2 regions of the Roseivivax sp. CAU 1761 genome follow, and region 1 is predicted to be linked to the other one. Evidence: riboswitches for the same ligand, from Rfam matches in the RefSeq annotation. Region 1 holds a riboswitch; the other holds the start of a gene.
The links. A riboswitch is a leader RNA that binds a small molecule or an ion and turns the genes downstream of it on or off. The one in region 1 is predicted to bind cobalamin.

Region 1 (13,937 bases):
TACATCCCGGCGCCGGAATCGCTCGCCGCGCAATCCGCGGTCAACAACCAGGGCCGCGGCGCGCCGCTTTCCGGCGAGGAGGCGGAGCGGGTGCTGCGCTGGCTGCGCGAGGACGCGATGCGGGCCTACGACCATTACGAGGAGATGATCTCCACCGAGGGCCAGCAGGGCCTCGCGCGGGAGCTGGCGCGGATGAACCTGCCGGCCAACGTCTACACCCAGTGGTACTGGAAGACCGACCTGCACAACCTGCTGCACTTCCTGCGGCTGAGGGCCGATTCCCACGCGCAATACGAGATCCGGGTCTATGCCGAGGCGATCGCCGAGATGGTGCGCGACTGGGTGCCGGCGGCCTTCCGCGCCTTCGAGGATTACCGCATGGGCGGCGCCACCCTGTCGGCGACCGCGCTGTCCTGCATCCGGCGCATGCTGGAGGGCGAGCGGGTGACGCAGGAAAGCTCGGGCATGAGCAAGGGCGAGTGGCGGGAATTCCAGGCGGTGCTGGCGGCGGACGACGACGCCCTGGCCTGACAGGGCCGGCCCGTCCGGCCCCCCGCGGGGGCCGTGCGCGGGGGCGCGGGCGGGGGCCATCGCCTCGGGACGGGGGCGCCCCTCGCGACCGGGGCGCAGTCAGTTCGATGGGCGCGGGCCGCCCTCCAGAAGCTCGGCGATGAGCGCCTGGTACGCGCTGGTCTGCGCCGGCTTGGTGACCACCGGGCGGTGATTGTGGCGCGCCGCCAGCCCCTCGCTGCCATAGCCGGTGGAGAAGGCGAAGGGCACCCGCCGCTCCGCCAGCACGTCGGCGATCGCGTCGGAGCGGGCATCGCCGAGATTGACGTCGAGAATGGCGCAGTCGAAGCGGCCCGATCTCGCCGCCTCCAGCCCCTCGCTCAGCGTGCCCGCCACCACCACGTCGGCGACGCCCGCATCCTGCAGGTATTCCTCGATCAGCAGGGCGATCAGCGCCTCGTCCTCGACCAGCAGCGCGCGGAGCGGCCGCGCGACAGGGGCGGGATCGGCCGAGGGGCGGCCCGGCTGCATGGTGGAACCCTCCGGATCGGGACGTCTCAAGGGGTGTCCGTTCCCAACGGCCCAAGAGGGAATTCGATCCGGCAGCGCAGTCCCTCGGGGGCAAAATCCAGCGCCACCGTGCCGCCGAGGTCGGCCGGGACAATGCGCTCCAGCAGGGTCGTGCCGAAGCCGCTGCGGGGGCCGCGCTCGGCCGGCGGCCCGCCGCGCTCCTCCCAGAGCAGCCGCACCCGCGGGCCGGCCGTGCCGCCGGCCGCGTCCGGGGCGGGCTCCGGGACGACCTCCCAGCTCAGCGACAGGGTGCCAGCGGGCCCGCTCAGCGCGCCGTGCTTGACGGCGTTGGTGGCCAGTTCGCCGATCGCCATGGACAGCGTCACCGCGGCCCGGGCGGGCAGCTCGACCGCCGGTCCGTCGCAGCGGATGCGGTCGCCGGCGCCGGCCTCGCGGTAGGGGGCGAGGCCGCGGGCGGCGACCTCGGCGAGCGGCGCCCCGGCCCAGTTGCGCTGGGTCAGCAGGGCATGCGCCGCGGCCAGCGCGTCGATGCGGCCGAGGAAGGCCGCGCGGCCCTCGGCCACACCGACATCGTCGGGGAAGGACCGCGCGGCGATCGAATGCACCACCATCAGCGTGTTGCGCACCCGGTGGTTCAGCTCGTCGAGGACCGACCGCAGATGCTCCTCCTTGCGCTTGGTATGGGTGACGTCGATGACATGGCCGATCAGCGTGGTGATGCGGCCCTCCGGGTCGGTGATCGGCCGGCCGGAGGCCGAGATCCAGCGCAGCGCGCCATCGGCGCGGCGGATGCGGCATTCGAAGGACCAGGGCTGCCCGTTGGCCAGCGCGGTGCCGTAGCGTTCGTCGAAATAGTCCCGGTCGGCTTCGAGCACGTGGGCGCGGCACATCTCGAAGGTCCATTCCGGCAGCAGTTCGGCATAGCCGAAGATCTCGTCGTGGCGGTCGTTGCGCCAGGCCCGGCCGGTTTCGACGTCGAGTTCCCAGACGCCGACATCGGCGGTTTCGAGGATCAGCTCCAGATGCTCGGACCGGGTGCGTTCCGGCACCGATCCGCGCCGCGGCAGGGTCTGGTTCAAACCGAACTCCTTCTTCCCACAAACGGGCCGGGTGGCGGCCGGGGATAGCTGGGCCCGCACCACCGGCGCATGGCTCCGCGCACGAAGCGCGCGGCATCGGCGGGGACGCCGGCCACATGGCGCGGAACCGCGCGGGCACACCCCGTTCCGGCACGGGCGACCGTGCCCGTCAGCCTAGCCATTTCGATTCGCATTGAAAGGAAAAACCGCGCCGCCGCAATTACAATCAAAGCGGGAATTGATTTGCGCTCACATTCGTATTGATCGCGGTTCGCCGCCATTCCGGTTTCGCCCGGGGCGACAATCTCGGCCCGCGGTCGCGCACTGGCATCTTGCGGGCGACCTTTCGCGAAAAATATTGGGCAGAACTGCGGCAGAGATTAATATCTCGCTAACGCGCTGCGAGGGCCATGCCGCGGCCGCCGAGGGCGCCGCGGGCCGCGCGCATCGCCTCGCAAATCTGCTACGGAGGACGTGGAATGAAGAAGTTACTGGTCATGGCGGCGCTGGCAGCGGCGGTCGCATCGCCGGCACTGGCCGATCACAGCCACGGCAGGTCCCACGCCCACAAGCAGGCGGCGGCCGACGTGCCGCGCTTCAAGGGCGGCACCATCGTGGTGAGCTGTTTCCGCGGCCCGTGGAAAGAGGTGATCTGGGATCGCCCGAATTCGAACTTCGTGCAGTCGCTGGTCGCCATCGGCTACGATTACCCAACGGCCCATGCGGTGGCGGAACGGGTCTGCCGCGACGACGAACTGGTCAACAACCCCGAGGGGCTGAAAGCCGAGATGCGGCGCATCTATTACGACGCGCGGTCGCGCAAGCCGCTGCCGCACTGAGACCCGGGCACCGGGGGGTGGACGGGGAAGGGGGCGCGCCTGCGGGCGGTGCCCCCTTCGCGTGTCCGCGGCCGGCCGGCAGGGCTTGGGTCGAGCCCGGGCAGGAGCGGCCCGGCGCGGCGGTCAGATCAGCGCGCCGGACAGCGAGTTCGGCCCGCTCTCGGTGATCCGCACGCGGCGCAGGTCGCCGGGGCTCACCGCGTCGGTCTCCACATGCACCGCGTGCAGGTATTCCGACTTGCCGACCATCTGCCCGGGGAAGCGGCCGGGCTTCTCGAACAGCACCGAGACGTCGCGGCCGACCATCGAATCCTGCACCGCCTTCTGCTGCACCTTGAGCAGGGCCTGCAGACGCTGCAGGCGGTCGTCCTTGACGTCCTCGGGTACCTGGTCGCGCTCGGCCGCGGGGGTGCCGGGGCGGGTCGAGTACTTGAAGGAATAGGCCGAGCCGTAATTCACCGCCGCGATCAGGTCGAGCGTGGCCTGGAAATCCGCCTCGGTCTCCTCGGGGAAGCCGACGATGAAGTCGCCCGACAGGTGCAGGTCGGGGCGGGCGTCGCGCAGGCGCTCGATCAGCCGCAGGTAGCTCTCGGCGGTGTGGGCGCGGTTCATCCGCTTCAGGATGCGGTCGGAGCCGGCCTGCACCGGCAGGTGCAGGTAGGGCATCAGCTTGGCGCAATCGCCATGCGCGGCGATTAGGTCGTCATCCATGTCGTTCGGATGCGAGGTGGTGAAGCGGATGCGCTCCAGCCCGTCGATTTCGGCGAGGTCGCGGATCAGCCGGGCGAGGCTCCAGTCGCCGCCCTCGGGGCCGGTGCCGTGATAGGCGTTGACGTTCTGGCCCAGCAGCGTGATCTCGCGCACCCCGCGCTCCACCAGGTCGCGCGCCTCGGTGCGGATCTGCGCGACCGGGCGCGACACCTCGGCGCCGCGGGTATAGGGCACGACGCAGAAGGCGCAGAACTTGTCGCAGCCCTCCTGCACGGTGAGAAAGGCGGTCGGCCCGCGCTTGGCCTTGGGCCGGCCGGTGAGGCGGGCGAACTTGTCCTCCTCGGGGAACTCGGTGTCGAGCGCCTTGACGCCGCCGCCGGCGCGCGCCTCGAGCTCGGGCAGGCGGTGGTAGCTCTGCGGCCCCACCACGAGGTCGACCAGCGGCTGGCGGCGCATGATCTCCTCGCCCTCGGCCTGCGCCACGCAGCCTGCGACGCCGATCTTCAGGTCGGGCCGGGCCTCCTTCAGATCCTTGTAGCGGCCAAGCTCGGAATAGACCTTCTCGGCGGCCTTCTCGCGGATATGGCAGGTGTTGAGCAGGATCATGTCGGCATCGTCGGCCGAGGCCGTCGGCACGTAGCCCTGTCCGGCCAGCGCCTCGGACATGCGTTCGCTGTCATAGACGTTCATCTGGCAGCCATAGGTCTTGATGAAGAGCTTCTTCGGCTGGGTCATCGCGCGCGCTCCGGCTCGGGCAATTGAGCGTGGTCCTTACCGCAGGCGCCCCCCGGCTTGCAATGCGCGCGGCTCTGGCCGACCTTCGGCGCGAGGCTCAGGCGGGATCACGAATGCATTACACATCGCTCGAGGCGTTCCTGAAGCGCGGCGCGGCGGCGCTGCGCCCGGGCCCCGCCGCGCTGATCTTCGCCGAGGACGCGGCGGAGCTCGAGACCACCCTGCGCCATCACCAACAGATCGGCTTTGCCAGCGTGGTGCTGCTGGGCGCGCCGGTCCACCGGCTGCCCGCCGACCTGGCCGGGGCGGTCGTCCGCGTCGATTTCGATCCGCACCGGCCCGGCGCGGTGGCCGCGGCGGTGACGCGGATCGCCCGCCGCGCCGCCCCCGGGACCTGGCTGTTCTACTGCTACAACGCGGAATTCCTGTTCTATCCCTTCGCCGAGACCCGCACCGTGGGGGAGATGCTGGCCTTCCATGCCGAGGAACGCCGCGACGCCATGCTGACCTACACCATCGACCTCTACGCCGACGATCTGGACCGGCATCCCGATGCCGTGTCGCTCGACCGCGCGCATCTCGACCGGGCGGGCTATTACGCGCTGGCGCGCCCCGACCCGACGACCGGGCACCCGAAGGAGCGCCAGCTCGACTTTTTCGGCGGGCTGCGCTGGCGCTTCGACGAACATGTCCCCGCGGACCGCCGCAAGATTGACCGGATCGCGCTGTTCCGGGCGCGCCGCGGGCTCACCCTGCGCCCCGATCACAGCTTCGACGTGGAGGAATACAACACCTATTCCTGCCCCTGGCACCACAACCTGACGGCGGCGCTGGTCTCGTTCCGAGCCGCCAAGGCGCTGCAGCGCAACCCCGGCTCCTCGGCCGGGATCGACAGCTTCATGTGGGCCAATTCGGTGCCGTTCGAGTGGAGCTCGCGGCAATTGCTGGAGCTCGGCCTGATGGAGGCCGGGCAGTGGTTCTGAGGACGGGGCGCCCGCACCGGGCGCCCGGCGGGCGGCCTCAGCCCTGTCCGGCCTCGTATTCCGCGACCTTCTCCTGCAGGGCGCGGTAGATCTCGCGGGCATTCTCCACGCCCTCGGCCTCGACCTGTTCGAGATAGGCCTCGACCATCGGGTCGAGCGCGGCGCGCCAGCGCTCGCGCTCGGCGGCGCTCAGCGTCACGATCTCGTGCCGGGCCGCCTCGGCGCCGGCGCGGCCCGGCGCGTCCCAGGCATCCCACCAGGCGTCGAACTTCGCCACCAGCGCATCGCCGGATTCGGCATCGATGCAGGCCTGCAGCGCGGGGTCGAGCCGGTCGTAGCTCTGCTGGTTCATCACGAAGAAGAACGACACGGTGTAGGCGCCGGTCTCGAGATGGTGGTCGAGCACCTCGTTCAGCCCGAAGGAATGGACCGGGTCCCAGGGAAACACCGCGCCGTCGAGCACGCCGCGCTGCAGGCTCTCGTAGACCTCGCCGGGCGGCAGGCCCTGCGGCGTCGCGCCGAGATGGTCGAGCATCATCGACACCGCGGGCGAAGGCGTGCGGATGCGCAGCCCGCGCAGATCCTCCATGGTCTCGACCGCCTTGCCCCGGGTGTGGATCAGCCCGCCGTTATGGGCGTGCAGCGCCAGCACCTTGAGGCCGCGATATTCCTCGGCCAGGTGGTCCGGCAGCAGCTGCCAGAGCGCGTAGGTCGCGGCGCCGGCATCCTCGGTCAGGAACGGCATGTCGATCAGCGAGGTGCGCGGGAAGCGGCCGCGCGGAATCCCATGCAACCCGTGCGCGATGTCGACGATTCCCGCCATGACCTGTTCCTGCTGGCGCGCCACATGGCCGAGCTGGCTGCCCGCCCCGGCGATCTCGAAGCGCAGGTCGCCGCCGGCGCAGGCGCTGACCGCCTCGGTCCAGGGCACGATGAAATCGCGGTGAATGCCGTGCATGGCGGGCACGAAATGGCTGATCTTCAGAACCGTCTCGGCCTGCGCGACGGCGCCCGTCAGCAGGGCCGTCGCCAAGGCGGCCGGCGCGATCATTGTCCGCAACAAAAGGATGCTCCTCGCAAATGGCCCGGAAGGGGGTCCGGGACAGAAAGAGGCCCGCCCAGACCGGAATTGATCTGGGCGGGCCGGGCAAGCGAGGGGCGGGACGCGATCCCGGGGGTGGTCGCAAGAAGGCGGATCGCACCTGCCCACAGTTCCAAGAGTGTGCCTGCCGTCATTCGTCGATATTTTGCGACAAATTTTAACGAAGTCGCATATCTGTTCTCCTGTATACAAGAGTTCAGCGACGGTGGTTTGTCAAGCTTAATGATCAAACCGGTCCAACGGCGGCAGATCGGCCGTGGCGGATGATCCGCGCGGATGCAGGAACGGCGCCTGCGCAAAGCGCGTGCGGGCGGGACGGGGCGGGGCGGGGGGCGCAGGCGCCGCAAGGGCTTTGACCCGGCCGAGCGGGGCAGTAGAAGGGGCAGGGCGTGCCGGGCGCCCCGATCCGGCGCCGGATGCGGCACTGCCGCGGCCGCGAAACGGAGTTCGCCATGAGCCTTGCCCCCTATGTGCGCATCCTCGGCCGCGGCCAGGGCCGGGCGCGGTCGCTGACCTTCGAGGAGGCCCGCGAGGCGATGGCCCTGATGCTGGGCCCCGACCCCGAGCCCGAGGCCTTGGGCGCGATCCTCATGCTGCTGCGCATGAAGGGCGAGACCGCGGACGAGATCGCCGGCCTCACCGCCGGGGCGCGGGCGGCGCTCGGCGACTGGCCGGGCGCTGGGCCGGGGCTCGACTGGCCGTCCTACGCGGCCGGCCGGACCCGCGGGCTGCCCTGGTTCCTGCTGGCGGCGCGGCTGGTCGCCGCCGCCGGGGTGCCGGTGCTGCTGCATGGCTGGAACTCGCACCAGGCGCCGGCGGCCTCGGTGCGCGGCGCGCTCGGCCATGCCGGCATCCCGAGCGCCGGCGATCCGCGCCACGCCGCCGATCTGGTGGCGGCGCAGGGCATCGCCTACCTGCCGCTCGAGGCGCTGTCGCCCGGGCTCATGCGGCTGCTGCAGCTGCGCGCGGTCTTCGGATTGCGCTCCTGCGTCAACACCGTGCTGCGGATGCTCAATCCCGGCGGTGCCGCGGCCGCGGTGCAGGGCGTCTTCCACCCGCCCTACCGCGAGATCCAGCGCGATGCCGCGGCGCTGCTGGGCCTCGAACGGCTGACCGTGCTGAAGGGCGGCGGCGGCGAATTCGAGCACCACCCGGTCAAGGACATCCAGCTTTTCGGGCTGCGCGGCGGGGCGCCCTGGGAGGGCCGCAGCGGCACCCTCGCCGAGGGGCACCGGCGCCTTGGCGAGGCCGGCGGCGCGCCGGAGGCGCTGGCCGCGCTCTGGCAGGGCCGGCGCGAGGACGACTTCGCGCTGGCGGTGGTGCTGGGCACCGCGGCGCTGGCCCTCGAGACGGCCGGGCTGGCGGCGGAGGGCGAGGGGATCGCGCGGGCCGAGGCCCTCTGGCAGGCCCGCGACCGCCGCCTTGTCGCCTGAGCGTCCCGGATCCGCGCCCGGCCCCCAAGCCGCCGAAGGAGCTGCCGCCGAAGGTGCTGCCGCCGACGGGGCCGCCGTCGAGGCGTCGGGCGGGGACCGTCCGCCGGGCCGTGCCGCCGAGGTCTTCGCCGCCTTCGCGCGGCTCGGGCTGACCTCCTTCGGCGGGCCGATCGCCCATATCGGATATTTCCATGCCGAGTTCGTGCTGCGCCGGCGCTGGCTGGGCGAGGCCGCCTTTGCCGACCTGGTGGCGCTCTGCCAGTTCCTGCCCGGGCCTGCCTCAAGCCAGGTCGGCTTCGCCATCGGCCTGCTGCGCGCCGGCCTGCCCGGGGCGCTGGCGGCCTTCGCCGCCTTCACCGCGCCCTCGGCTGTGGCGCTGGTGCTCTTCGCCTTCGGCGCCGCGCATCTCGGCGGCCCGCTCGCCGAGGGCGCGCTGGCGGGGCTGAAGATCGTCGCGGTGGCGATCGTCGCGCAGGCCGTCCTGGGCATGGCCCGCAGCCTCTGTCCGGACCTGCCGCGGGCCGCCATCGCGGTGCTCGCGGTGGCGGTGCTGGCGGCGTTGCCGGGCGGCGCCGGGATGGTCGCGGCGATCGCCGCCGGGGCGGCGGCGGGACTGGCGCTGATCCGGCCCGGCCCGCATGCCGGGGGCGTGCTGCCGGCGCCGATCTCCCGGCGCACCGGGCGGCTGTGCCTGGCGCTCTTCGCGCTGTTCTTCGTGGCGCTGCCGCTGACCGCCCCGCTGGCGCCGGCGCTGGCGGTCTTCGACGCCTTCTTCCGCGCCGGGGCGCTGGTCTTCGGCGGGGGCCACGTGGTGCTTCCGTTGCTCGAGGCGGCGGTGGTGCCGCCGGGCTGGATCGACCGCGACACCTTCCTCGCAGGCTACGGCGCGGCGCAGGCGGTGCCGGGGCCGCTCTTCACCTTCGCGGCCTATCTCGGCGCGCTGATCGAACCCGGCCCGAACGGGCTGGCCGGGGCCGGGCTGGCGCTGCTCGGCGTGTTCCTGCCCGGGGCGCTCCTGCTGCTCGGCGTGCTGCCGCGCTGGAGCGAGCTGCGCGGGCGGCCGCGGATGCGCGCCGCGCTGGCCGGGACCAATGCCGCGGTGGTGGGCATCCTCGGCGCGGCGCTGCACGACCCGGTCTTCGTCAGCGCCGTGCACGGGCGCGGCGACCTGGCGCTGGCTTTGGGCTGTTTCGTGCTGCTCACGCTGGGCCGCCAGCCGCCCTGGCGGGTGGTGCTGCTGGCCGCCGCGGCGGGCGCGGCCCGGACGGCACTGGGCTGACCGCGCCGCCGGCGCCCGGCTTTTGCCGATTGACTTTGGCGGCTGCACTCTGGCACTCCCGAAGGCGTGATCGGTCCCGCGCCGCCCCCGGGCGGACGGGCGCAAAAGGGAACGCAGTGCGGCCCGCCCGGGCCAAGGCTGCGGCTGCCCCCGCAACTGTGAGCGGCGAGCGCGGCTGACGATGCCACTGGAGCGATCCGGGAAGGCCAGCCAGAGCAACGACCCGCAAGCCAGGAGACCTGCCGGTCGCGTGACATGAACCCGCCCTCGGGTGTGACGGCAAGGAGACCTGACCATGACGACCCAGACCATCGACCGTTCGCAAGCTGCCGACGCGGCACGCACCGGCCTGATCCCGGCCATCGCCGCCGCGCTGATCGGCCTCGGCGTGATCGTCGCCGCCGGCCATCTGCAGGCCGGGCCGCTGCACGACGCCGCGCATGACATGCGCCACGCCACCGGCTTCCCCTGCCACTGAGCCGATGTTTTCCAGATTGCTGACCAGCGCGCTGTTCGCTGGGGCCGCTGCGGGGCTGATCGCCGCGCTGCTGCAACTCGTCTTCGTGCAACCCGTGCTGCTGCATGCCGAGCTCTACGAGACCGGCCTGCTCGAGCATTTCGGCGCCGGCGCGCCGGCCGCAGCGGTGCAGCCGCTGCCGGGGCCGGATCTGGGCCGCGACGGGCTGACGGTGCTCTTCACCATGCTGGTCTACAGCGGCTACGCGCTGGTCCTGACCGCGCTGATGTCGCAGGCCGAGGCGCGCGGCGCGCGGATCGACGCCCGCAGCGGGCTGCTCTGGGGCGCGGCGGGTTTCGTCACCGTGCAGCTGGCGCCCGGCTTCTCGCTGGCCCCCGAAGTGCCCGGCGTCGCCATGGTCGACCTCGCCGCGCGGCAGGTCTGGTGGACCGCGACGGTGCTGGCCACCGGCGCAGGCCTGGCGATGCTGGCCTTCGGGCGGTCCTGGCGGGTCTGGCTGCCGGCGCTGGCGCTGCTCGCCGCGCCGCATCTCTGGGGCGCACCGCAGCCCGCGCAGTTCAACGGCCCGGTCCCGACCGAGCTCGGCGCGCTGTTCGCGGCCCGCAGCCTCGGCGTCGGGCTGGCGGCCTGGATCGCGCTGGGCGGCTTTGCCGGCCTGTTCTGGCAGCGTGGCGCGCTGCCCGCCGCCGCCCCGGCGCGGGGCTGAGCTCAGCCGGCGCCGCCTTCGGGCAGCGCCGGCACCCGGCCGATCAGGCAGAAGCGCAGCCGGCCGCAGGGCCGGGCATCCTCGATCCAGCCCGCCGGCGCGGCGCGCCAGGCCCGGATCGTGGCGGCAAGATCGGCCCGGTCGGCCTCGGGCCGGGTCTCCACGAAGAGGCAGGTCGCCCGGCCCGGCCCCTGCAGGGCCAGCGTCACCGGCCGGCCGCAGGCATTCAGGCAGGGCTGCCCCGCCACCACAATCGCGGCGCCCGCCGCCTCCAGCGCCCGGGCCAGCGTCGCGCGCCCCGCGGCGTCCGGCGCGCCGGCGCAGCTGGTGCAGATCAGCAGCCGCTCGCGGCTCATGCCGCCCCGGCCGGACGCAGCAGGTAGCAATCCATGATCCAGCCGTGCCGCGCCCGCGCCGCGGCGCGGGCCCGCGCGATGCGCGGCCCGGCCTCGGCCACCGGGCCGTGGTCGAGGATCTGCTCGGCCATGCAGAGAAAGTCGCCCCACCAGATCTCGAGGTCGTCGCGGCCGAGCGCGCGGAAGCTCAGCTCGCCGTCGAGCATCACCGCCACGCTCTCGGCGCCCTCGGGCCAGCCGCGGTCGCGCAGCCGCCGCCCGGTGGTCACCGTGACCGGCCCGTTCAGGGTGTTGAGCGGGATCGCATGCGCCGCGGTCAGCGCCTGCAGCGCGGTGATCCCGGGCACCACCCGGAGCCGCGGCGCGCGCTCGAGCCGGGCGGCGATGCGCAGCGTCGAATCGTAGAGCGAGGGATCGCCCCAGACCATCAGCGCCACCGGCCCCTCGGGCGCCGCGGCGAGCGCCTCGGCCCAGCGCCGGGCGATCTCGTCGTGCCAGGCCAGCACCCGGGCGCGGTAGGGCAGGGCGGGGTCGCGCACCGGCATGTCGAAGGGCAGGACCCGCGCCGCGCTGCCGCTGCGGCCGAGGATGGTCAGCCGCAGCTCGGCCAGGTCGGCCTTGTCCGGCCCCTTGCGCGGCACCAGCACCGCCGCGGCGTCGCGCAGCGCCGCCTCGGCCTCGCGGGTGACGTGGTCGGGATTGCCGGTGCCGATGCCGATCAGCCAGAGATCACGCATCGAGCCCCTCCTCGGGCGCCGCCAGCGGGCCGTAGAGGATGAGCGCCGGCACCGGTTTCGGCCCGCCGGCGCGCAGCCGCTCGGCCAGCGCCGCGACGGTGGTGCGGAGCAGCGCCTGCTCCGGCGTGCTCACCGCCTCGGCGAGCAGCGCCGGGGTCTCCGGCGGCAGCCCGGCACCGATCAGCCGCGCCGCCAGCGCCGGGAAGGTGCGCTGGCCCATATAGACCACGGTGGTGGCGGCGGGATCGGCCAGAGCGGCGAGGTGGACGTCCTCGGGCAGGCCGCCGGCGGCGTCGTGGCCGGTGACGAACTGCACCCGGCGCGCGGTCAGCCGCCGGGTCAGCGGCAGGCCGGCGGCGGCGGCGGCGGCGCAGGCCGAGGGCAGGCCGGGCACGATCTCGTATGGAATGCCGGCGGCGCGCAGCGCCACCAGCTCCTCCTCGAGCCGCCCGAAGAGCCCGCCATCGCCGGATTTCAGCCGCACCACCCGGCCGCCCTCGCGGGCGTAATCGACCAGCAGGCGGCTGACATGGTGCTGCTTGGGCGACGGCCGGCCGGCGCGCTTGCCGACGCCCACCAGATCGGCGCCGGGGCGGGCATGGGCGAGGATCGGCCCCGCCGAGAGGTCGTCGAAGAGCACCGCGTCGGCGCGCGCCAGCCGGTCCACCGCCTTCAGGGTCAGCAATTCGGGATCGCCGGGGCCGGATCCCACGAAGGAGACGAAACCGCTCATGAAGCCTCCGCGGCGATCAGGTGGAAGAAGGTGCCGGTCACCTGGCCGCGGCGCGAGCCGGATTCGGGCACCTCGGCGCCGTCGGCATCGGCGACCCGCGCCAGTGGCGCGTCGGGCGCCTCGAGGATGGTGGAATAATGGAATTCGTGGCCGCGGAGCGCCCGGCCCGGCGCGAGCCCGGGCATCGGCGCCTCGAGCACCGCGCGCCGGTAGCCCAGATGCAGCTTGCGGCTGGCATAGCTGGTCACCAGGCCCAGGAGGCCCGCCATCTCGTGGCGCGCGCCGTCGCGGTCGACCAGCGCCTGGCCGAGCGCCATGTAGCCGCCACATTCGCCGTGCACCGGGCGGGTCTCGGCGTGGCGGCGGAGCGCCGCGCGGAAGCGGGTGGCGGCGGCCAGTTGCCCGGCATGAAGCTCCGGGTAGCCGCCCGGCAGCCAGACCAGGTCGGCGGCGGGATCCGGCGCTTCGTCGGCCAGCGGCGAGAAGGGCAGGATCTCCGCCCCCGCCGCCCGCCAGGCCTCCAGGAGATGCGGATAGGTGAAGGAGAAGGCGGCGTCGCGGGCCAGCGCGATGCGCTGCGCCGGCGGCGGCGGCAGCGCCGTCCCGGCCGGCGCCGCCGCGCCGCCGCCCGCCGCCGCGGCGCGGATCGCGGCGAGGTCGACATGGTCGCGCAGGAAGGCCGCGTAGCCCGCGATCGCAGCCTCGAGATGGGGATGCTCGACGGCCTGGATCAGCCCCAGATGGCGCTCCGGCAGGGCCAGGTCGCCGCGCCGCGGCAGGGCGCCCAGGACCGGGATCCCGGCCGCCGCCATGCCGGCCCGGACCAGCCGCTCGTGGCGCGGGCTGGCGACCCGGTTCAGGATCACCCCGGCCAGGTCCAGCCCGGGATCGTAGCGCGCGAAGCCCAGCGCGGTGGCCGCCGCCGATTGCGCCTGGCCGCTCACGTCGAGCACCAAGAGCACCGGCCAGCCCATTCGCCGCGCCGTCTCGGCGCTCGATCCGAAGCCCGCGCGGCCGCGGGTGGCGACGCCGTCGAAGAGCCCCATCGAGCCTTCGGCGAGGCAGAGATCGGCCCCCGCCGCGCGCCCCGCGAGCCCCGCCAGCAGGTCCTCGTCCATCGCCCAGCTGTCGAGGTTGAAGGAGGTCCGCCCGGCGGCGGCGAGGTGGAAGGCCGGGTCGATGTAGTCCGGCCCGCTCTTGAAGGGCTGCACCGCCAGCCCGTCCTCGCGGAGCGCCCGCAGGAGCCCCAGCATCACCGTGGTCTTGCCGGTCCCCGAGGCCGGGGCCGAGACCAGAAGCCCGCCCGGCCCCCTCATCCGAGCCTCCCGCGGACTTCTTCTTCTGAGCCGAAATATCCCGGGGTGAATTTGCCGCCCCCGGCGGCAAAGAGGGGCAGCGCCCCTGCGACCCCCGTCCGGCCGCCGCGCTCAATCATCGCCATGCCGCCACTCCGCCCAGGGGCTGTCGGCGCTTTGCGGCCGGTAGCGCCGGTCGTAATCCGCGGCGTAGAGCCGGCTCTCCTCGAAGCCCTCGCCCGCGAGCACCCGGCCAACCAGGATCAGCGCCGTGCGGCTGATCCCGTCGCCCACCCGCCCGGCAATGTCGTCGAGCCGGCCGCGGATCACCTGCTGGTCGGGCCAGCTCGCGCGGTAGACCACCGCGATCGGGCAATCGGCCCCGTAATGCGGCACCAGTTCGGCGGAGAGCGCCGCGAGCTTCTGCACC
Region 2 (13,937 bases), on a different contig from region 1:
CTGCTGCTGCCGTGCTGGTGGGGGCTGTTCCTGGCGATCTTCGCGACCCGCGCGCCGCGCTGGGAGGATGCCTGGATCTTCACCGCCTGCGGGCTCGGCGCGATCCTGATGCGCGGCGCCGGCTGCACCTGGAACGACATCACCGACCGCCATATCGACGGCCGGGTGGCGCGCACCGCGCTGCGGCCGATCCCGGCCGGGCAGGTCACCGCCCGGCAGGCCTTCGGTTGGGCCTGCGCGCAGGCGCTCCTGGCCTTCGCGCTGCTCTTGACCTTCAACGGCGCCGCCATCGCGCTCGGCATCCTGTCGCTCCTGCCGGTGGCCATCTACCCCTTCGCCAAGCGCTTCACCTGGTGGCCGCAGATCTTTCTCGGGCTGGCCTTCAACTGGGGCGCGCTGCTGGCCTGGACCGCGCATACCGGGTCGCTGGGCTGGCCGGCATTGCTGCTCTATGTCGCCGGCATGGCCTGGACGCTGTTCTACGACACCATCTACGCCCACCAGGACAAGGAGGACGACGCGCTGATCGGGGTGAAGTCCACCGCGCGCCTGTTCGGCGCCCGCACGCCGCGGATGCTGGCCCTGTTTCTCTGCCTGTCGGTGGCGCTGATGGGCGCGGCGGTGATCGCGGCGGCGCCCCAGGGCGCGGTGGCGGGCCTGCTGCTGGCGATCTGCGGCGCCTGGGCGCTGGGCGCGCACCTGCTCTGGCAGCTCACCCGCTTCGACATGGAGGATCACCCGCGGCTGCTGATGCTGTTCCGCTCGAACCGCGATGCCGGGCTCCTGCCCGTGCTGTTTTTCGCCGCCGCCGCGCTCGTCTGATTGCGTGCCGTGGGGGTCCCGCGTATCACGACTCGTCCCGCAACGAACCTCGGATCTGCCATGAGACTGTCTGCGCTGGCCATCCTCTTCGCCACCTTCTCGGGCGCCGCGGCGCTGTCCGCGGTGGCCGCGGTCTTCTCCGTCGACATGATCGAGAAAAGCTCGATCGAGGAGATCGAGCGCTCGCTCGAGGAGGAGGGGATCGACTGGGCGCAGGTCGACGCCAACGGCCTGCAGGTCTTCCTGATCGGCACCGCGCCCAGCGAATCGGCGCGCTTCAAGGCGCTGTCGGTGGCCGGCAAGGTGGTCGACGATGCCCGGGTGATAGACGAGACCCAGGTGGCCGAGGCCGACGGGCTGGAAGCGCCGCGCTTCTCGGTGGAGATCCTGCGCAACGGGGCGGAGGTGCAGCTGATCGGGCTGGTGCCGGCGGAGTATGACCGCGCCGCGCTGGTGGAGCTGGTCGGCCGCATGGTCGGCGGCACCGAGGGCGTGACCGACCTGCTCGACAGCGCGGATTACCCGACGCCCGAGGCCTGGGCGCCGTCGATGCGGCTGGCCACCCTGGCGCTCGACAATCTCGAACGCTCGAAGATCTCGGTCGAGGCCGGCCGGCTCGCGGTCAAGGCGATGGCCAGCGATGCCGAGAGCCGCGACCGCGTGGCGCGGCGGCTGGAATCGGCGGCCCCCGACGGGCTCGACCTCGAGCTCGACCTGTCGGCGCCGCGGCCGGTGATCGCGCCCTTTACCCTGCGCTTCGTCGCCGATGCCGAGGGCGCGCGCTTCGATTCCTGTTCGGCCGACAGCGAGACCGCGCGCGAGCGCATCCTCGAGGCGGCGCGCGATGCCGGCTTCGAGGGCAGCCCGGGCTGCGTCATCGGCCTTGGCGTTCCCGCCGAGGGCTGGGGCGATGCCGCCGCGGCGGCGATCGCCGCGGTCTCCGAGCTCGAGGGCGGTTCCGTCACCTTCACCAATTCCGACATCGCGCTGGTCGCGGTGGAGGGCACCGACCCGGCGCGGTTCGACAAGACCGTGGGCGACCTGACCAGCGCCCTGCCCTCGGGCTTCGTGCTCGACGCGGTGCTGCCCGAGACCCCCGAGGAGGGCACCGGCCCGACCGAGTTCGTCGCCACCCAGAGCCCCGAGGGGCTGGTGCAGCTGCGCGGCCAGGTCGCCTCGGAAACCGCGCGCACCACCGTCGACAGCTTCGCCCGCGCCGCCTTCGGCTCCGAGCAGGTGCGCACCGGGCTGCGGGTCGATGACAGCCTGCCCGAGATCTGGCAGGCCCGGGTGCTGGTGGCGCTCGAGGCGCTGTCGCAGCTCGCCAACGGCTCAGTCAGCGTGTCCCCGGACCGGTTCGCCATCACCGGCGACACCGGCAACAAGGCGGCGGCGAGCGAGATCGCCGCGCTGGTGGCCGAGAAGATCGGCGACGACCAGGCGGCGATCGAAGTCACCTATCAGGAAAAGCTCGACCCGACGCTCGGCATTCCGAGCCCCGAGGAATGCGTGGCGCGGATCGGCACCATCACCGGCGTGCGCAAGATCACCTTCGAGCCCGGCAGCGCCACGCTCGACGCCTCGGCCAAGGACGTCCTGGACGAGATCGGCGAGCTGCTGCGGCTCTGCGGCGACATCCCGCTGGAGATCCAGGGCCACACCGACAGCCAGGGCCGCGAGGTGATGAACCAGCAGCTGAGCCAGAAGCGCGCCGAATCGGTGCTCGAGGCGCTGCGCAAGCGCCGGGTGCTCACCGGCTCCTACCGGGCCCGCGGCTACGGCGAGGAAAATCCCATCGCCGACAATGGCAGCGAGGAAGGCCGCGAGGCCAACCGGCGAATCGAGTTCCACCTGATTCGCGCGGAAGGCGAGGAAACCGCCGAAAACGACACGGAAAGCGTTGAAGATTCCGCCGCGACGTTGCAGGAAGGAAACGAAGCACCCGAGGTGGCGGAGCAAGAACCAGCGGATGAACAGGATTGAGTTTATCTTCGCCACCGCGATCATCCTGTTCATCGCCTTCTGCCTTGGCTGGTTCGCAAACTGGCTGGTGCACCGCTTCACCCGGGTCAGCCAGGCCGACGTCAACGAGCTCGAGCGCATGAGCCAGGAGCTGCACGAGGCCGAGGAAACCCGCGACCAGGCCATCACCTACCTGCAGCAGCGCGAGGCCGAGCTGACCAACCAGCTGGCCCAGACCGAGGCCGAGCTTTCGGCGGCCATGGAAGGTCTGCGCGAGGCCCGCCACGAGGCCGAGGAAATGCGCTCCTACGTGGAGCGCATGCGCGCCAGCTGAGGCCGCGCCCGGCCCGCCGCGTCGCTTTGGAAACACCGACGTTAGCGTCTTCGGTCCGCGGACCGAATGCGGCCGCGCGGCCGTCCGGACGGGGCCGTCAGCCGAGACCGCCCCGCGCCACGGCGAGCAATCCGTCGATGTCGAGATGGTGCTCCAGATGCGCCGCGAGCGCGTCGAGCGTCGCCTCCACCGTGGCGCCGTAGCGCGTCTCCGAGGCCGCGACGCCGAACCCGGCCAGCCAGGCGGCGCGGAAGCCGTCGTCGCGGAACATGCCGTGCAGGTAGCTGCCGGCGATCCGGCCATCCGCGCTGACCGCGCCCTCGGGCTCCCCGTCGACCTCCGCGAAGGGCCGCGCGCGATCCGGTCCGGTGGTGGCGCCGATGTGGATTTCGTAGCCCGCGAAGGGCCGGCCGCTGGCCGCGTGCACCGCCGCGACCTCCACGGTGCGTTTGTCGCCTTCCATCACCGTGGTCACGTCGAGCAGCGCCAGGCCCGCGGTCTCGCCCGGGCTGCCCTCGAGCCCCAGGGGATCGGCGATCCGCCGCCCCAGCATCTGGTAGCCCCCGCAGAGCCCCAGCACGTGCCCGCCGCGGCGCAGATGCGCCGCGATGTCGAGATCCCAGCCCTGGGCGCGCAGGAAGGCGAGATCGGCCCGGGTCGATTTCGACCCCGGCAGGATCACCAGGTCGGCATCGCCCGGCAGCGCCTCGCCGGGGCCCAGCAGGGTCAGCCGCACCCCCGGCTCCTGGGCCAGCGGGTCGAGATCGTCGAAATTGGCGATCCGGCCGAAGCGCAGACAGACCACGTGCAGCCCCCCGGCGCCGCGGCCGGCGCGCAGGTCGAGCGCGTCCTCGGCCGGCAGCCGCCAGGCCTCGTCGAACCACGGCACCACGCCGAAGCCCGGCCAGCCGGTGCGCGCCGCGATCAGCGCGTAGCCGTCGTCGAAGAGCGTGGGGTCGCCGCGGAAGCGGTTGATCAGGAAGCCGCGGACGAGGCCGGCATCCTCGGCATCGATCACCGCCCGGGTGCCGACGATCTGCGCGATCACCCCGCCGCGGTCGATGTCGCCGGCGAGGATCACCGGCACGCCGGCGGCGCGCGCGAAGCCCATATTGGCGATGTCGCCCTTGCGCAGATTGACCTCGGCCGGGCTGCCGGCGCCCTCCACCAGCACGATGTCATGCGCCGCCTCGAGCCGCCGGAAGCTCTCCAGCACCGCGCCCATGAGCTGCGGCTTGAGCCGGGCGTAGTCGCGCGCCCGCGCCGTGGTCAGGCGCTTGCCCTGAACCACCACTTGGGCGCCGGTCTCGCTCTCGGGCTTCAAGAGGACCGGGTTCATGTCGGTATGGGGCGCAAGCCCCGCGGCCTGCGCCTGCAGCGCCTGGGCGCGGCCGATCTCGCCGCCATCGGCGGTCACCGCGGCGTTGTTGGACATGTTCTGCGGCTTGAACGGCGCCACCGACAGGCCGCGGCGCGTCAGCGCACGCGCCAGCCCCGCCACCAGCAGCGACTTGCCCACGTTGGAGCCGGTGCCCTGGATCATCAGCGCGGTCACGGCGCGCCCCCCGGGCCCGGCCTCATGCCGCGCCCGGCGCCTGCGGCGGCAGGAAGGCCTCGACCGCCGCCTGCGCGATGACCGAAACCTCGCCGGTGACCGGGTCGGTGGTGTCGAGCCCGCCGAACACCGCCCGCACCTCGGCCCGGCCGCGCGGCAGGACGGCCGTCAGCGCCGCGGTGTCGACCCGGTCGGGCTGCTGCACCGCCACCGTGACCGCCACCCGCATCGCGCTGTGGTCGAGCCCCAGCGCGCCGAGGATCGGCAACGAGGAATGCCGCAGCGCGTCCTCGATCGCCCGCCGCGCGGCCTTGGTGTAGTCCCGCCCGTGCAGATCGGTGCCCATGCCCATCTCGAGGATCACCCGCCGGTCGCTCATGCCGCGCCCCCGAGGTCGAGCGACACCGCGATCACCGCGTTGGCCATCACCCTCGGCGCACCGCCGCCCGGCCGCGGCAGGTCGAGCCCGCCCGGCACCGCGCGCACGCTCACCGCGCCGTAGGGAAAGGCCGCGGCGACCTGCGCGGTGTCGACCCGGTTGGGCGCGGCGACGCCGATCTCGACCTCGATCCGCATCTCCGCCGGGTCGCGGCCAAACAGCTCGGCGAGGGTGATCGAGTTGCGCCACAGCGCGTTCTCCACCGCGCGGCGCGCGGCAGCGGTGTAATCCTGCCGCCGCAGCGAGGTTCCCATGCCGAACTCGAGGATCAGGCGGCGCTGGGGCATCAGAACTCGATGCCCTTCTGCGCCTTCACCCCGTCGCGGAACGGGTGCTTGACCAGCTCCATCTCGGTGACGAGGTCGGCGGCCTCGATCAGCTCCGGCTTGGCGTTGCGGCCGGTCAGCACGACATGGGTCATCGGCGGCTTCTCGGTGAGCAGGAAGTCCACCACCTCGTCGATGTCGAGATAATCGTAGCGCAGCGCGATGTTGATCTCGTCGAGCAGCACGAAGCCGATCGCCGGGTCGCGGATCTGGTCCTTGGCGATCTCCCAGCCGCGGCGGGCGGCGGCGATGTCGCGGTCGCGGTCCTGGGTCTCCCAGGTGAAGCCCTCGCCGGAGACGAAGAGCCGGACCTCGTCGCGGAAGCGCTCCTCGAGAAGCTGCCGCTCGCCGGTCTGCCAATTGCCCTTGATGAACTGCACCACGGCGACCGGGATGCCGTGGGCGACGCAGCGCAGCACCATGCCGAAGCCCGAGGAGGACTTGCCCTTGCCCTTGCCGGTATGGACGACGATCAGGCCCTTTTCCTCGGTCTTGGTGGCCATGATGCGGTCGCGGGCGGCCTTGATCTTCTGCATCTTGGCGGCGTGGCGGGCGGCGTCGTCACTCATCGGCGGGCTCCGGTCTGGGTGCCGAAGGTCTGGCACCGCCGCCCCGCCGGGTCAACGGGCGGGGCTGGGCGCGGCTCGGGCGGAGCGCTCGGGGGAATGTGGTCGGAATTGCATGCAGAGGGCAGCGCCCGCCCCGTGGGAGCGGGACGGGCGCTGCCCGGCGGTATCCGCCGGGCCGGGCAGCGGAACGGAGCGCGGCGCTCATAAACACCGCACGACGGCCGGAACCGCCCGCGCCTCAAGGTAACCGATCTCCGATCCGGTGCGCGGAGGGCGGCGTCCGGCCCGCGGGGTGGGCAGCGAAGCGCCCGACCCGAGGAGGCGGGTCGGGCGCTGCCCGGCGGGGCCCGCCGCGCGGGGCAGCGTAGCGGAGCGCGGCGCTCGTGGACACCGGGCCCGCGCGACAGGCGCCCCGTCGCGACCTGGCGCCGCTGGCCAGTGCGCGGCCTTGACAGAACCCGCGCCAGCCCGCACAGAACCGCATGCGCTGGTGCCCGGGGCGCGCGTCTCGGGTGAAAAGGGAATGCGCCAGCTCCGGCCGAAGCCGGGGTCAAGCGCAGCCGCCCCCGCGACCGTGACCGGAGAGGGTCGCCGAACGCCACTGGCCCCGCCCGGGCTGGGAAGGCCGGCCACCCGCCGGGGCCCCCGGGCCCCGACATCCGCAAGCCGGGAGACCTGCCCGCGCAGGACGTGAGACCCGGACGGGGTGTTCCGGTGTCGGGAGGACCCGCGCGCCGCGTCCGCCCGCCATCCGGCCCGCTCCGCCCAGCCCCTTGAGGACGACGAGGCCGCATGAGAGACACCGCCGATTCCCCCGCGCCCGCCGGCCCGGCCGGCCCCGGCGCCGCCATCGACGCCGCGCCGCACCGCGACGCGGCGACCGCGGCCCGCCCCGGCCCCGACCGCGAATCCGACACCGCCCCGCCGGCGCCGGTCGAGCTCTTGGTCTGCGTCAAGTGCCGCGCCGGCTCCGAGGTCGCCGAGGACGGCAGCCGCCCCGGCGCGCTGCTCCACGACGCGCTCGACGGCACCCTGCCCGAGGGCGTCACCCTGCACGCCGTCGAGTGCCTGTCGAACTGCGACCGCGGCTGCTCGGTGGCGCTGCGCGGCGGGCCATCGCGCTGGACCTATGTCTACGGCAACCTCGCCCCCGACCTCGCCGACATCCTGCGCGAGGGTGCTGCCGCCTATGCCGCCACGCCGGACGGCCTGGTGCCCTGGCGCGAGCGCCCGGTCCATTTCCGCAAGAACTGCATCGCCCGCATTCCTCCCCTGCTGCTCCCGGAGCCCGACCATGCCTGATCTCGCCAAACTGCCCGTCACCGTCGTCACCGGCTTTCTCGGCGCCGGCAAGACCACGCTGATCCGCCACCTGATGCAGAACCCGGGCGGCCGCCGGCTCGCCGTGGTGGTCAACGAGTTCGGCGATGTCGGCGTCGACGGCGAGATCCTCAAGGGCTGCGCCATCCCGGACTGCCCGGAGGAAAACATCATGGAACTCGCCAATGGCTGCATCTGCTGCACCGTGGCGGACGATTTCATCCCCACCATCGAGGCGCTGATGGCGCTCGAGCCGCGCCCCGACCACATCCTGATCGAGACCTCGGGGCTGGCCCTGCCGAAGCCGCTCCTGAAGGCCTTCGACTGGCCCGATATCCGCTCGAAGATCACCGTCGACGGCGTCATCGCGCTGGCCGATGCCGAGGCGGTGGCCGCCGGCCGCTTCGCCCCCGACGTGGCCCGCGTCGATGCCCAGCGCGAAGCCGATGACAGCCTCGACCACGAGACCCCGCTGTCGGAGGTCTTCGAGGACCAGATCGCCTGCGCCGACATCGTGCTGCTGACCAAGCCCGACCTCGCCGGGCCCGAAGGCGTGGCGCGGGCGAAGGAGACCATCGCCGCCCATGCGCCGCGGCCGCTGCCGGTGGTCGAGGTCGCCGAGGGCGCGGTCGATCCGCGGGTCATCCTGGGCCTCGGCGCCGCCGCCGAGGACGACATCGACGCCCGCCCCTCGCACCATGACGGCGCCCCCGAGCACGACCACGAGGATTTCGATTCGGTGGTCGTCGAGCTGCCGGACCTGGCCACGCCGGCCGATCTGGTGGCGCGCATCGAGCGGCTGGCGCGCGAGCGCAACATCCTGCGGGTCAAGGGCTACGCCGCGGTGGCCGGCAAGCCGATGCGGCTGCTGGTGCAGGCGGTGGGGGCGCGGGTGCGCCATCAATACGACCGGCCCTGGGGCGCGGACGAGGCGCGCCGCGGCCGGCTGGTGGTGATCGCCGAGCACGACGACATAGATGCCGCCGCGATCCGCGCCGTGCTCGCCCCCGAGACCACCCCGGCGGAATAACCCGGTGCACGTCGTCTTCCGCGAGAGCCACGGGCTGGAGGAGAGCGCCACGCCCACCGATCTCGGCCAGGACACGGCCGAGCTGGTGGCGCTGTCGTTCTCCGATTCCGACCTCGGCGCGCTCGCGGCGGGCTGGCACCGCGGCGGCGGGCGCGACGCGATGCCGTCGCTGCGGCTGGCGAACCTCGCGCAGCTGACCCACCCGCTCTCGGTCGACACCTATGTCGAGCAGACCCTCGCCGGGGCCAGCGGCATCCTGATCCGGCTGATCGGCGGCCGGCCCTACTGGGAATACGGGCTCGCGCAGGTGGCGGCGCTGGCCCAGGCCCGGGGCATCGCGCTGGCGGTGCTGCCGGCGGATGGCCGGCCCGACCCGGCGCTCGACGCGGTCTCGACCCTGCCGGGCTCGACCCTGCACCGTCTGGCCGCGCTGATGGACAGCGGCGGGCCGGTGGCGGCGCAGGCGGCGCTGCAGCAGATGGCGCTGGCGGCGGGGCTCTATGCCGGGCCGGTCCGGGGGGTGAAGAGCCTGCCGGCGGTGGGGGCCTGGGTTCCGGGGCACGGGGTGTGCTGCCCGGCGGCGCTGGCGGCCGGCGGCGGAGGGGGGCTGTCTGCCCCCCGCGGGGCTGGAAGCCCCGCTCCCCCCGAGGATATTTCGGCTCAGAAGAAGCCCGGGGGGGCATCGGCGTGCGGCGCGGGCGGGGCGCGGCCGGTGGTGCCGGTGGTGTTCTACCGCGCCTACCTGGCGGCCGCCGACCTGGAGCCGGTGGCGGCGCTGATCGCGGCGCTGGAGGCGCGGGGCTTTGCCGCCGTCGGGCTGTTCGCGCCGTCGCTCAAGGCCCCGGAGGCGGCGGGCTGGCTGGCGCGGCAGATCCGGGCGCTGAAGCCCGCCGCGGTGGTCAACCTGACGGCGTTTTCCGGCAAGGGGGCGGACGGGACCTCGCCGCTCGATGCCGGCGGCGTGCCGGTGTTCCAGGCGGCGCTGGCGACCTCCGGGCGGGAGGCCTGGGCCGGGGCCGAGCGCGGGCTGTCGCCGGCGGATCTGGCCATGCACGTGGTGCTGCCCGAGGTCGACGGGCGGATCCTCGGCGGCGTGGCCTCGTTCAAGACTCCCGAGGCGCGCGACCCGGACCTGCAATTTGCCCGCACCGTGCACCGCGCCGCGCCCGACCGGGTGGCGGCGATCGCCGACCGGGTGGCCGGCTGGCACCGGCTGGCGGCGCTGCCGCCCGCGGCGCGGCGGGTGGCGCTGGTGCTCTCGACCTATCCCGGCAGGGACTGGAACGCCGCCCATGCGGTGGGGATGGACGCGCCGGCCTCGGCCGAGGCGGTGCTGGCCGACCTGGCCGAGGCGGGCTACGACGCGGTGCCCGGGCGCGGGCTGGCCGCGGCGCTGGCGGTCGACCGGCTGCATTGGCCGATGGCGGAGTACCGCGCGGCCTTGGCGCGGCTGCCGGAGCGGCTGTGGGCCGATCTCGAGGCCGCCTGGGGGGCGCCCGAGGACGACCCCGCGGCGGGGCCGGAGGGCTTCGCCTTCGCCGCGCTCCGCCGCGGCAGGGCGCTGGTGGCGCTGCAGCCGGAGCGCGGCGACGCCGCGCGCCGCGGCGACGAATATCACGACCTCTCCCGGGTGCCGCGGCACGGCTATGTCGCCTTCTACCTCTGGCTCCGCGACCAGGCCGACGCGCTGGTGCATATGGGCGCCCATGGCACGCTGGAATGGCTGCCAGGCAAGGCGGTGGCGCTGTCGGAGACCTGCTGGCCCGAGGCGCTGACCGGCGCCCTGCCGGTGATCTACCCGTTCATCGTCAACGATCCCGGCGAGGCGGCGCAGGCCAAGCGGCGCATCGGCGCGGTGACGCTGGGCCACCTGCCGCCGCCGCTGAAGGCCTCGGGCACGCCGGAGCGGCTGGCCCGGCTGGAGGCGCTGCTCGACGAGTTCTCCAATGCCGACGGGCTCGACCCGCGGCGCCGCGACCGGCTGGTGGGCGACATCCGCGCCGAGGCGCGGGCGCAGGGGGTGGAGGACGACCTCGGCCTCGACGCCGCCATGGATGCCGGCGAGGCGCTGACCCGCATCGACCGCTTCGTCTGCGACGTCAAGGAAAGCCAGTTCGGCGCCGGGCTGCATGTCTGGGGCCGCGGCACGCCCGGGGAGGCCGCCGAGCCGGCCTCCTGCGCCGCCGAGCGCGCTGCGCTGCTCGACGCGCTGGCCGGGCGGCGGGTGGCGGCCGGGCCCTCGGGCTCGCCGGCGCGCGGGCGGCGCGACGTGCTGCCGACCGGGCGCAACCTCTACACCACCGATCCGCGCGCCGTGCCGACCCGGGCGGCCTGGGCGCAGGGCGTGCGGCTCGCCGACGACCTGGTGCGGCGCCACCTGCAGGACGAGGGCGACTGGCCGCGCGGGCTGGTGGTCGATCTCTGGGGCTCCTCGACCATGCGCACCGCCGGCGAGGATTTTGCCATGGCGCTGGCGCTCCTCGGCGTGCGGCCGGTCTGGGACGAAGGCTCGGAGCGGGTCTCGGGCATCGAGGTGCTGCCCATTGCCGAGCTCGACCGGCCGCGGCTCGACGTCACCTTGCGGGTCTCGGGGCTCTTTCGCGACGTCTTCCCGCAACTCTCGGCGCTCTACCAGCAGGCGGTGCGGGCGCTGGCGGCGCGCGACGAGGCGGCGGACTGGAACCCCTATGCCGGCGGCGCCGCGGAGGCCCGGGTCTACGGCCCGGCGCCGGGATCCTACGGCGCCGGCATGGGCGGGCATCTCGACGTCTATACCGAGGCCGCGCGGCAGGCCGCGGGCGAGGCCTGGCTCGCCGCCTCGTCCTGGGCCTTCGACGGCGAGCATGTCGCCGAGGACGCCGCCGGCATCCGCGCCCGGGTGGCGGCGGCCGAGGGCTTCGTGCACGCCCAGGACCTGCCGGAAAGCGACCTGCTGCTGGCCGAGGATTACGCCGCCCACGAGGCGGGCTTCGCCGCCGCACAGAAGGTCACCGGCGGGCGGGCGCGGCTCTGGCATCTCGACAACACCGATCCAGGCCGCCCGCGCACCCGCGCCCTGAACGAGGAGATCGCCCGGGTGGTGCAGGCCCGCGCCGCCCATCCCGGCTGGATCGCCGGGATGCGCCGGCACGGCTTCCGCGGCGCCGCCGAGATCGCCGCCACGCTGGAGCACATGGCGGCCTTCGCGCATCTCGCCGGGGCGGTCTCGCCGCACCTCTTCGACCTCTACCACGACGCCACTTTGGGCGACCCGGAGGTCGCGGCCTTCCTGGCGGAGGCCAACCCGGAGGCGCTGGCGGCGATGCGGGCGCGCTTTGCCGCGCTGCTCGAGGCCGGGCTGTGGCAGAGCCGGCGCAACTCCATCCATGCGGAGCTGGCGCGGTGAGCGGGGCGCGCGCATGGGGCCCGGGCGCCGTGGGGCGCGTCGGTCTGGCTGTGCGGGCCGGGGCCACGCCGGCGGTGCAGGCCCTGCCCGCGCCGATCCGTGCGGAGGCAGCGCGATGAGCGGGCCGGCGCAGAGCCGGGTGCGCGGCTGGTGCCCGGGCGCCTTCCGCCCGATGCGCTCCGGCGACGGGCTGATCCTGCGGGTGCGGCCGGATCTCGCGCGGCTCACCGCGGCGCAGGCGCGCGGGCTCTGCGATCTGGCGGAGCGGCTGGGCAGCGGCATGGTGCAGGCCACCAACCGCGGCAACCTGCAGTTGCGCGGGCTGGCCGAGCCGGATCACGGCGCGGCGCTCGACGGGCTCGACGCGCTGGGCCTGCTGCCGCTGGACGCCGCCGCCGAGGCGCGGCCGGGGCTGATGCTGGCGCCGGACTGGCGCGCAGGCGACGTTACCCATCGGCTGGCCCGGGCGCTGGCGGCGGCGCTGCCGGACCTGCCCGAGCTGCCGGCCAAGCTGGGCATCGCGGTGGATTGCGGCCCGGCGCCGGTGCTGGCGGACGACCCGGCCGACCTTCGGCTGGAGCGCGGCGCCGCGGGCGGGCTGATCCTGCGCGCCGAGGGCGCGGCGCGCGGCCGGCCGGTGGACGAAAGCGAGGTCGCGGCGGCGCTGGCCGAGATGCTCGGCTGGTTCGACCGCCGCCGCGACGGCGACGCGCGGCGGATGCGCGGGGTGGTGGCGCGCCACGCCCTGCCCCCCGGCTGGACCGCCGAGCCGCCCGCCGCGCCGCGCCCCCGGCCCGCGCCGGGACCGGCTCCCGGGGGCCTGTGGTGCGCCCTGCCCTTCGGCATGGTCGCGGCGGGCGAGCTGCGCGCGGCGCTCGACGGCCGGGACGGCGAGATCCGCGTCTCGCCCTGGCGGATGCTGCGGCTGGACGGCGTCCGCGGCACCGACGCCCCCGGCCTGATCGTCCGCCCCGGCGATCCGCGGCTCACAATAGATGCCTGCCCCGGCGCGCCGTTCTGCGCCAGCGCCGAAATCGCCACGCGCCCGCTGGCCGAGGCGCTGGCGGCGCGCGGATGTGCCGATCTCCACGTGTCGGGCTGCGCCAAGGGCTGCGCCCGGCCCCGCCCCGCCGCGCGCACCCTGGTGGGCCGCGGCGGTCTCGTCGATCTTGTCCGGGACGGCTGCGCGTGGGATGAGCCCGCCGCGACCGGCCTCGACCCGGACGCCCTCAGCCGGATGACGCTCTGATGCCCTATCACTACGAAACCGACGGCGCCGCGATCTACGCCGAATCCTTCGCCACGATCCGCGCCGAGGCCGCGCTCTCGGGCTTCGCGCGCGACGAGGAACAGGTCGCGGTGCGGATGATCCACGCCGCCGGCCTGGTCGGGCTGGAGCGCGACATCCGCTTCTCCCCGGGCTTCGTCGCCGCGGCCCGCGCTGCGCTCGAGGCCGGCGCGCCGATCCTCTGCGACGCCCGCATGGTCAGCGAGGGCGTGACCCGGCCGCGCCTGCCGGCACAGAACGAGGTGATCTGCACGCTCCAGCATCCCCGCGTGCCGGAGATGGCGGCGGCGATGGAGAACACCCGCTCGGCCGCGGCGCTGGAGCTCTGGCGGCCGCATCTCGAGGGCGCGCTGGTGGCGATCGGCAACGCGCCGACGGCGCTCTTCCACCTGCTGAACATGCTCGAGGACCCGTCCTGCCCGCGGCCGGCGGCGATCATCGGCTGCCCGGTGGGCTTCGTCGGCGCCGCCGAATCGAAGGCCGCGCTCTGGGCGGCGCAGCCGGCGCCCTGCTGCATCGTCGCGGGACGGCTCGGCGGCAGCGCCATCACCGTCGCGGCGATCAACGCCATCGCGAGCCGCGCCGAATGACCCGGCCCGAGACCCTCCCCGCCCGCGAGACCGCGCAGGCCGTCGGCACCGTGCACGGCGTCGGCCTCGGACCCGGCGATCCCGAGCTGATGAGCGTGCGCGCCGACCGTCTGGTCCGCAGCGCCCGCCACGTCGCGTTCTTCCGCAAGAAGGGCCGCGCCGGGCAGGCCCGCCGCATCGTCGAGGGCATGCTGGCCCCGGACGTCGTCGAGCACGCCATGGAATACCCGGTCACCACCGAGATCCCGCTCGACGATCCGCGCTACAACGCGGTGCTCTCGGCCTTCTACGCCGAGTGCCGGGCGCGGCTCGCGGCG

Region 2: another riboswitch for cobalamin. It lies ahead of ACXYMW_RS12095 (DUF1636 family protein); the one in region 1 lies ahead of ACXYMW_RS15550 (CbtB domain-containing protein).

Annotation. Positions count from the first base shown of each region.
Region 1 is NZ_JBTLRM010000029.1:33,428-47,364, forward strand. Features, by position in the region: gene thyX (FAD-dependent thymidylate synthase) at 1-531, shown strand, start outside; gene ACXYMW_RS15510 (response regulator) at 631-1,071, opposite strand; gene ACXYMW_RS15515 (sensor histidine kinase) at 1,068-2,120, opposite strand; gene ACXYMW_RS15520 (hypothetical protein) at 2,600-2,959, shown strand; gene miaB (tRNA (N6-isopentenyl adenosine(37)-C2)-methylthiotransferase MiaB) at 3,083-4,405, opposite strand; gene ACXYMW_RS15530 (glycosyltransferase family 2 protein) at 4,519-5,388, shown strand; gene ACXYMW_RS15535 (TRAP transporter substrate-binding protein) at 5,426-6,421, opposite strand; gene ACXYMW_RS15540 (glycosyl transferase family protein) at 6,943-7,923, shown strand; gene chrA (chromate efflux transporter) at 7,913-9,202, shown strand; cobalamin riboswitch at 9,257-9,463, shown strand; gene ACXYMW_RS15550 (CbtB domain-containing protein) at 9,498-9,680, shown strand; gene ACXYMW_RS15555 (CbtA family protein) at 9,685-10,386, shown strand; gene ACXYMW_RS15560 (DUF1636 family protein) at 10,389-10,742, opposite strand; gene cobF (precorrin-6A synthase (deacetylating)) at 10,739-11,479, opposite strand; gene cobA (uroporphyrinogen-III C-methyltransferase) at 11,472-12,212, opposite strand; gene ACXYMW_RS15575 (cobyrinate a,c-diamide synthase) at 12,209-13,528, opposite strand; gene cobM (precorrin-4 C(11)-methyltransferase) at 13,640-13,937, opposite strand, start outside.
Region 2 is NZ_JBTLRM010000018.1:3,896-17,832, reverse strand. Features, by position in the region: gene ubiA (4-hydroxybenzoate octaprenyltransferase) at 1-822, shown strand, start outside; gene ACXYMW_RS12125 (OmpA family protein) at 883-2,805, shown strand; gene ACXYMW_RS12120 (hypothetical protein) at 2,792-3,118, shown strand; gene ACXYMW_RS12115 (cobyric acid synthase) at 3,216-4,673, opposite strand; gene ACXYMW_RS12110 (Lin0512 family protein) at 4,696-5,052, opposite strand; gene ACXYMW_RS12105 (Lin0512 family protein) at 5,049-5,399, opposite strand; gene cobO (cob(I)yrinic acid a,c-diamide adenosyltransferase) at 5,399-6,007, opposite strand; cobalamin riboswitch at 6,479-6,704, shown strand; gene ACXYMW_RS12095 (DUF1636 family protein) at 6,950-7,309, shown strand; gene cobW (cobalamin biosynthesis protein CobW) at 7,302-8,357, shown strand; gene cobN (cobaltochelatase subunit CobN) at 8,362-11,742, shown strand; gene ACXYMW_RS12080 (cobalamin biosynthesis protein CobG) at 11,858-12,991, shown strand; gene ACXYMW_RS12075 (precorrin-8X methylmutase) at 12,991-13,620, shown strand; gene ACXYMW_RS12070 (precorrin-2 C(20)-methyltransferase) at 13,617-13,937, shown strand, end outside.